2 regions of the Marinobacter sp. R17 genome follow, and region 2 is predicted to be linked to the other one. Evidence: predicted binding sites of a transcription regulator. Region 2 holds the regulator's gene; the other holds the start of a gene.
The links. Region 2 encodes LexA, which represses DNA repair genes until DNA is damaged. Its sites were predicted from a motif close to CTGTNTNNNNANACAG; they were not measured.

Region 1 (4,382 bases), on a different contig from region 2:
TGCTGGATGAAAGCACACCGCGTTCGGTGGGCTACCAGTGCGGGCGGTTGAAGCGGCAGGTAAGCCTGCTCCCGGAACGGGATTCGACCCTGGCCGGCCTCAACGCCGAGCAGCGACTGATGGTGGAGCTGGTGTCCGTATTGCAACTGGTGGACCTGGAAGCGCTGGTCAGCGAGACCGGGGAGCCGTCGCCGCAGCTGGATGAACTGTTGGTGCGCATCAACAATCTGCTCAGCAAACTGTCCGAAGCCATCACGCTGGCCTACTTCAACCACGCGGACATTCCGCGACCGATCGACGACGTGTGAGACCGATGAAATACAGGATCTCCCATCTGACGCGCTACGCCTACGAGCAGGACATCGCCAACAGCTATAACCGCGGCTGTTTGCTGCCGCGTGGCCTGCTCTACCAGAAAGTGGAGTCCAGTCGGCTGACGGTCACGCCGACGCCGAGCAGTCTCTACAACCACCCGGACGTTTTCGGCAACCTCTATACGTTCTTTCATGTGAACTCCCTCCATAGAGAGATGGAGGTCAACGTCACCAGTCAGGTGGAGGTCATGCCGCGGGGCCTTGAGCAGGCGCCCACGCGTTCGCTGCCGTGGGAAGAGGCCGTTCGGCGTCTGGCCGGGGACACCAGTCGCCAGGCCTTGCAGGCCCGCCTGCTGCAGGTGGGCTCGCGAATGGCGCCGATTGATCCGCTCATCGCCGAATTCGCCCGGGATATTTTCAGCCCTGGACTGCCTTTGCTGGAAGGAGCACGGCAACTGACGCACCGGATTTTCAGCGAGTTCACCTACGACCCCGGCTTCACGACCCTGGCCACGCCGGTGGACGACGTGCTCAAGGCCCGTCGTGGTGTGTGTCAGGATTTCGCCCACCTGGCGATCAGTGCCCTGCGCTCCCTCGGTTTTCCGGCCTGCTACGTCAGCGGCTACCTGGAAACCATTCCGCCACCGGGCCAGCCGCGACTGGTGGGTGCGGATGCCTCCCACGCCTGGTTCAGCGTGTACGACCCCTCGTTGGGGTGGGTGGATTTCGACCCCACCAACGATCTGATGCCGGACGAACGGCACATCACCGTGGCGTTCGGCCGGGATTACGCCGACGTGGTGCCACTTAAAGGACTGATGAGCGGCGGCGGCCGTCACGACCTGACCGTCGAAGTTGACGTGATGCCGCTCGATGAACCGACCTCGAAATCCGCAAATGCCTGAATCCCGTCGGCTTCCTGAAAAGGCATCCGACAAGGGGTAGACGCGGGCCGTTCATATCGAAAGAATGGGGGCTTTGCTGACCGCTGCTCGGAGTCTCCGATCCATGACCATTTCCGACGATACCCTCTTCACCAGCGCTGCCGAGCTGGGCGATCTGTTGCGCCAGAAGGGCCAGATGATCACCACGGCGGAGAGTTGCACCGGGGGCTGGGTGGCCAAGGTCCTGACCGACCGGGCCGGGAGTTCGGATTATGTCCACAGCGGCCTGGTGACCTATTCCAACGATGCCAAACGGGGCCTCTTGGGCGTGAGCGAAACAGCGCTGGAGGAATACGGGGCGGTCAGCGAGCCGGTCGTCCGGGAAATGGTGGCCGGGGCGCTGGCAGCGACCGGTGCCGATGTGGCCGTCGCCATCAGCGGCGTCGCCGGGCCGGGAGGCGGTTCGGAAGACAAGCCCGTTGGAACGGTCTGGTTCGCTTGGGGCCGATCGGCCGCCGACACCCAGTGCGTGGTGCAGTATTTTGACGGAGACCGCGATGCGGTGCGGCGTCAGGCGGTGCAGTTTGTCCTTGAAGGCGTCCATCGGTTCCTGGCCGAAACCTAGTTGAAAACACGACACTTGGACGCCGGGACCTGTTGTGTTTTAATACTGTTCAAATATACAGTCTGGACCCTGTATAACAGGTTCCCAGACCGGACGTTTCCGATCATGCCGTGCGGCGGCACAGAAAGATGAGGTTTTCGCAGCGATGGAAGACAACCGTAAGAAGGCGTTGAGCGCGGCTCTGAGCCAGATCGAGCGCCAGTTCGGCAAAGGCGCGGTCATGAAGATGGGCGATCAGCCCCGTGAGGCCATTCCCGCGGTATCCACCGGTTCCCTGGGGCTGGATGTTGCCCTGGGCATTGGTGGCCTGCCGTACGGGCGGATCGTCGAGATCTACGGTCCGGAAAGCTCCGGTAAGACCACGCTGACCCTGCAGGTGATCGCTGAAGCCCAGAAGGCCGGCAAGACCTGTGCCTTCGTCGACGCCGAGCACGCGCTGGACCCGGTCTACGCCGAGAAGCTGGGCGTTAACGTCGACGACCTGCTGGTGTCCCAGCCGGACACGGGTGAGCAGGCCTTGGAAATTGCCGACATGCTGGTGCGCTCCAACGCCATCGACGTCATCATCGTCGACTCCGTGGCGGCCCTGACGCCCAAGGCGGAAATCGAAGGCGAGATGGGGGATTCCCACGTTGGCCTGCAGGCCCGCCTGATGTCCCAGGCGCTGCGTAAGCTGACCGGTAACGTCAAGCACGCCAACTGCCTGATGGTCTTCATCAACCAGATCCGGATGAAGATCGGCGTCATGTTCGGCAGCCCGGAAACCACCACCGGTGGTAACGCGCTGAAGTTCTATTCCTCCGTTCGCCTGGACATCCGTCGTATCGGCGCCGTGAAGGAAGGCGACGAAGTGGTCGGTAACGAAACCCGCGTGAAGGTGGTCAAGAACAAGGTCTCCCCGCCGTTCAAGCAGGCCGAGTTCCAGATTATGTACGGCAAGGGCATCTACCACATGGCCGAGGTCGTGGACCTGGGCGTGAAGGAAGGCTTCGTCGACAAGTCCGGTGCCTGGTACAGCTACAACGGCGACAAGATCGGCCAGGGTAAGGCGAACGCCTGTAAATTCCTGGAAGAAAACCTGGATATGGCCCATGAGATCGAAGCCAAGATCCGCGAAAAACTGATGCCGAAGCCGACCCCCAAGGACAAGGACGCACCGGCGGCCGCCGAGGAGGAGAAAAGCGGCGAGCTGCTCTGAAGCCAGACTTCACTGGCGCTCTGAGCAACACCCTGCCGGGTTCTCCGGCGGGGTGTTTTTGTATGGAGAAGGGGATCAGCTGTTGGGTGAGCTGACTGTCTCGGCATCGAGCCACTGCGGGCCGGCGACTCGATTGCGGCCCTTGCCCTTGGCCAGGTAAAGCCGCTCGTCGGCAAACGCCAGCAGGTCTTCCAGGGTACTGCCGTCCGGGCCGATTTCGGCGACGCCCAGACTCATGGTCTGGGAGATCGTCGTGCCGTCATAAACCAGTGGGCGTTCAGCAACGGTGGTCCGTAGCTCCTCGGCCACGGTCATGGCCTGCTTGATGTGAGTGTCCGGCAGGAGAATGGCGAATTCCTCGCCGCCAAACCGGCAGGCCAGATCGCTCAGTCGCAGGCGTTTGCGAATCAGGCGCGCCACGTGCACCAGCACCCGATCCCCCATCTCGTGGCCGTAGCGGTCGTTGACGCTCTTGAAGAAATCCAGGTCCAGCAGGATCAGCGACAGCGGGGTAAGCTCGCGCTGGGCCCGGTGGGTTTCCTTCTCGAAGACTTCCTCGAACATGACCCGATTGGCCAGACCCGTCAGGAAATCGGTTCGGGCCAGCCGCAGCAGCTTGTTTTCGGACCGCTCCCGGCTGACCTCGTACACATGGGAAAATGTCAGGATGCACAGCGTCAGGATGCCCATGTTCAGCAAGGGAATGGGCTTCATATAGATCGGTGAGTCGTGGAACTTGAACAGGAAAATGGCTGTGGCGACGCCGGTGAAAAACAACGAAATCGCCAGCCCCAGCTTTCTCCCGTGCAGCAGGTGCGACAGGATCGGTACGAGCAGGATCCAGCCAAACACGGACACCGTCGAACGCGGCACGTACAGCGCAAACATCATCGCACTGAAGAAGGGCAGGCTGTAGGCCAGCAGCCATCGGTCCAGATGTCGGGTCCGGCGAACGGCCCACATCAGGAACACCGAATAGGTGGCCATTACGATTTCCACCATCGCCAATGGCCCATTGCCGGCGCGAATGTTCAATGTGGCAAACACAATGCCCGCTATCAGCGTGATCCACAGCAAGGCCATCAGCACCGCTTTGCGATGCGGTTGTGCGTGCTCCCGAGAAGGGAGATCGGTAGCGTCAATCATGGTAGGAGACCGTCCTTGTCTGCCGGTCAAGTCAATCGGGAAGCCGGACAGGGCTCCAGTGTAGCCAAAATAATGCGCAAAACTGTAAAAGATCGTGATATGTCAAGCGCCCGAAACGCGGCTGTCCTGAGCATGGTCGGTGTTTCATTCGACCCTTGTCCGATTCGCCCGGGACCGGCACAGTGAACGTGACATCCTGATCGGAGAACCGTCGT
Region 2 (4,382 bases):
CCGGCAGCTGCTGGGTTGGCTGCGCAACGCGGGTGCCCGCCGGGTTGCGGTCAGCGTGCATCCGGACGATGACTGGTCGTTCAACGATATGATCAGCCTGGCCTTCACCCGCTATGCGACTCTGGACGACGGCATCGAACTGTTTACCTACGACATCGCCACCTACAACCGACCCCGGGACTGGAACAATCCCCGTTTCTGGGCCAACCCCGAGAATTGGGGCAAATACCGCTGGTAGCCCGTCATCAAGCGGGAGCGCGCCGACCTGATCCTGTATGAAGTGGGCGTTCGGTCCTCTTTGGCGGCATTTTCAGTGCGCCGGCACCGCGTTAGAGTAAGGACGATGGAAAGAATGTGGCGCCGGCGATGCAGTGGGTCAGCATTTTGCCCGCGGCGTCACGCCGTTATCAGGAGGTGGCTATGGACGAGCAATGCATCAGGGTCCGGATCTCCGGACAGGTTCAGGGCGTCTTTTTTCGTGCCAGTACGCAGGAACAGGCACAGGCGAAAGGCCTCTCCGGGTATGCCAAGAATCTGCCGGACGGGCGTGTCGAGGTCGTTGCCTGCGGTGACGGCGATGCCCTGGATCGTCTGGTGGAGTGGCTTCACAAGGGCCCTGAGCGGGCTCGGGTGGATCACGTGGATGTTGAGGCGGTCGGCTTCCGGAGCCATCAGGGTTTCCGCATCAAATAGTTGTATTCAGGGCTTGGATCCGATTTCTGTATACCGTCTTTACACTGGATGAAATACTGTATATAGTCGCTGATACTGTATATAAAGACAGGTCAACGGCATGAAGCTGACACCAAGACAAACCCAGGTACTGGATGTGATCCGTCGGTCGATCGACGAGACGGGTTATCCCCCCACGCGTGCGGAAATCGCCCAGGAGTTGGGCTTCAAGTCCGCAAACGCCGCGGAAGAACACCTGCGGGCGCTGGCCCGCAAGGGTGCGATCGAAATGGTGCCGGGCGCCAGTCGTGGCATCCGGTTGCCGGAAGCGGAAGAGGATCCGGGCCTGCCGATTGTCGGCCAGGTCGCTGCCGGCAGTCCCATTCTCGCGCAGGAACACATTGACGACTATTGTGCCCTGCAGCCAACCTTTTTCTCCCCATCCGCTGATTACCTGCTGCGCGTTCGCGGCATGAGTATGAAGGACATCGGTATCCTCGACGGCGATTTGCTGGCGGTTCACCGGACCCAGGACGTGCATAACGGTCAGGTGGTCGTGGCCCGGGTTGGCGAGGAAGTCACGGTCAAGCGCTACAAGCGCGACGGCTCCCGTGTCTACCTGATTGCCGAGAATGAGGAATTCGACCCCATCGAGGTTGATCTCACAGAGCAGGAACTGTTTATCGAAGGCCTGGGGGTGGGTGTGATCCGTCGTTCGGATATGCACTGACCACCCGGCACGCGAGCATTCGGAGGTGTCCCATGGAGCAGCTCAGTTTTAACCCGTCACTTTCCCGTCATCCGATGCCGGCGCCTGTTGTGGAGCCGGCCCTGGAACGACAGAGTCGTCGCCAGGAGACGGGCCGCCCGACCGGATCCGTTGATTTCGCGAGGAGCGCGTCGTCCCGCGGAGCATCGGCGCCTCAGGTACCCCAAGGTAATGTGACGGAGATTATCCTGCCGGAAGCGCAGGTGGAAAACATGCAGTTGCTCCTGCCCATGCTGACCCAGCTCAACCAGGAGCGCCGCTGGCTGGCGTGGATTGATCCGCCCCAGGCACTGATGCAGAAATGGCAGCAGATGCACGGTATCGTTGCCGGGGAAATCCTGGTGCTGCGTTCCAGCGATCAGCACGATGCGTCGTCACTGGCCGAGCGTGCTCTGCGGGCCGGAACGTGCCATGCGGTCGTGATGTGGACCGGTGGTGTTATGGGCGCGCCGGCGTTCGAGCGCCTGCAGTCGGCTTCAGCGCAGGGCAACAGTCATGGCGTCGTACTGCGCCAGAGGTAAGCTTTCGCGGGCGTGGCCGTTGAGCGCAGGGGCATTCGGATATCATGGTTCGCTCGGATGGGATGATCCCGGCCTACTGGCGACTTGTGGGCAAATCGAATCGCGCACATTCAGGTCGAGCATGGTAGGCGCTGTTGTTCCGGTTAGTCGGTCGTCGTGGTCGGGTCGCCGATGCTCTGGATGGGTCGTTTTTCAGGTTAGTTGGAGCGGGGGAGGTGGTGTGCGGCGAGCAGCCGCGCTGAACTCGCCACGATGAGAAGCAGGGCCTGGAAGATCCGGCCCTGTCAGTGAAGTGTTCTGGGGGTAACCGGTTTGGCGACCTCGGCCTCGGCGTCTTCATCATCCCAATCGATGGCATCTGCAATATTGCCCACCGCCTCGATACCGGCGGTCATCATCGCCTTGGCGACAGACAGGTCGCGATCTTCCATCATGTCCCGTGCTTCCTGGGAGAAAGAAATACGCACCAGCGGTGTGGTTTCGTCGTCCGCCCGGCGCAGGGCAAAGTCACCATCGGGAAGTTCGACAATTTCCAGAATCGATGTGGACATATAGACTGCCTTATCCTGAAGGCCATTGGCCTTTTCAAATCAGTGTGTTCGTTGTCGCCGCGTCATGGCATGGGGAGAGTGATTGGTCACCACTCGTCATGACGCTCCACGACCATTTCCAGATACGTTTTCATGCCGGCGGCGGTTTCCTGCAGTGCCGGCAGCGCGCGATCCGGCCCATTCTGGGACGCAATCGCAATCATGTTTTCCTGCTCGGTTGGCGCCTTGCGCTCTGTCGGTCTCTGTTGCTCACTGAGCAACTGTTCGATCTGTTGCCACCAGGAGCCGTGTTCCATAGCCAGGCGTTTCAGTTCTTCCACCTCGGCACGATCACCGCCAATGCTGTCTGCGAGGGCGTCCAGGCTTTGTGGTGCCTGCTGGCGCGCCTGGTAGATGTCGGCAATGACTCGCAGCAGGGCCTGGCGTGATTCGGCCAACAGGGCAATCCCGCCCTGAATGCTGGCTTCCCGCTCAACGGCGTGTTCCTGCTGCTCGGCAAGCCGGAACAGGGTGCTGGCCAGAAACAGCTTCTGTCTGGTGAATGACGGCCATTGTGACGCCATGTCGGAACCCCGTGACTCCATTGATCGCTACTGGTTGTGATTCTACCAGATTGTTGCCTGTGTTTCGCTGTCGTTGTGTGTCGATGATGGGCGCCTCGCAAGCTACCAATTAACAACTTCCTACAATTCAATGCTTGTCATCCGCTCGCCAATCAGGCAAAAAGCGCGCGCATTCGAAAAATATAACGACGTGTTCGCAACACGTTCGACGAAAGGTCGTCCGTGGCGGAATGCGTCCATGCTGGTTGGAGAACGGACTATGGGGAAGCAGACGCTTGCACTGATGGCAGTGTTGTCATTGGCCGGGATGGGCAGTATCGCCCAGGCCAAGGTATCCGACGCTGAGGCCGCCCGCCTGGATCAGGACCTGACACCGGTTGGCGCCGAGCGCGCCGGAAACCCGTCAGGCACGATCCCGGCCTGGGACGGCGGGCTGTCAACGCCGCCCGCGAGTTACCAGAAGGGCAAGATCGAGACGGATCCGTTTACCGATGACAAGCCGCTGTTCGTCATTACGGCCCGCAATGCCGATCTCTACAAGGACAAGCTGACCGCCGGCCATCGAAAACTGCTGGAGCAGTACGGCTCCGATTATGTGATGCCGGTCTACCGGACCCGGCGCACGGCGGCTTACCCCGAGCGAATCTATGATCGCCTGCGTGATAACGCCGTTTCTGCAACCCTGCTGGATAACGGTAATGGCGTGCGCGATACCATTGCCACCAGCCCGTTCCCGATACCGAAGAGCGGCCTGGAAGCGATCTGGAATCACATCCTGCGCTACCGCGGGGAAGAAGTGTCCTACCGTTCCGCCTTCGCCACACCGACGGTGGATGGATCGTTCACGCCGGTGCTGACCGAGTACGACTACTTCTTCGCCTACAGCGAGCCGGGCGCTACCCTCGCGGATATCGACAACAAGATCTTCTATCTGAAGACCCGGATTATGGCGCCCTCCAGTCTGGCCGGGACACTGAATCTGGTTCACGAGACGCTGGACCAGGTGCGGTCGCCGCGTCTGGCGTGGCGTTATGAATCCGGAGAGCGTCGCCTGCGTCGGTCCCCGAACCTGGCCTATACCACGGATCTGCCCAACAGCTCGTCGCTGCGCTCGGTGGATCAGAAGGATATGTATAACGGTGCGCCCAACCAGTACGACTGGGTGCTCAAGGGCAAGCGTGAAATCTACGTGCCCTACAACGCCTATCGCCTGCATCAGCCGTCCGCGACGGCCGACAGGATCGTCCAGGCGCGCCACATCAATCAGGAACTGACCCGTTACGAACTGCACCGGGTCTGGGTTGTG

Region 1: a site for LexA is predicted at 1,869-1,884, ahead of recA (recombinase RecA). Genes of this name have one in related genera too.

Annotation. Positions count from the first base shown of each region.
Region 1 covers NZ_RHGZ01000008.1:48,661-53,042, reverse strand. The annotation lists gene EB809_RS07910 (circularly permuted type 2 ATP-grasp protein) at 1-308, shown strand, start outside; gene EB809_RS07905 (transglutaminase domain-containing protein) at 314-1,219, shown strand; gene pncC (nicotinamide-nucleotide amidase) at 1,323-1,823, shown strand; gene recA (recombinase RecA) at 1,969-3,021, shown strand; gene EB809_RS07890 (GGDEF domain-containing protein) at 3,097-4,167, opposite strand.
Region 2 covers NZ_RHGZ01000002.1:85,315-89,696, forward strand. The annotation lists gene EB809_RS02350 (DUF6231 family protein) at 1-238, shown strand, start outside; gene EB809_RS02355 (acylphosphatase) at 421-693, shown strand; gene lexA (transcriptional repressor LexA) at 794-1,402, shown strand; gene EB809_RS02365 (cell division inhibitor SulA) at 1,435-1,962, shown strand; gene EB809_RS02370 (hypothetical protein) at 2,247-2,513, opposite strand; gene EB809_RS02375 (DUF6586 family protein) at 2,600-3,076, opposite strand; gene EB809_RS02380 (DUF1329 domain-containing protein) at 3,336-4,382, shown strand, end outside.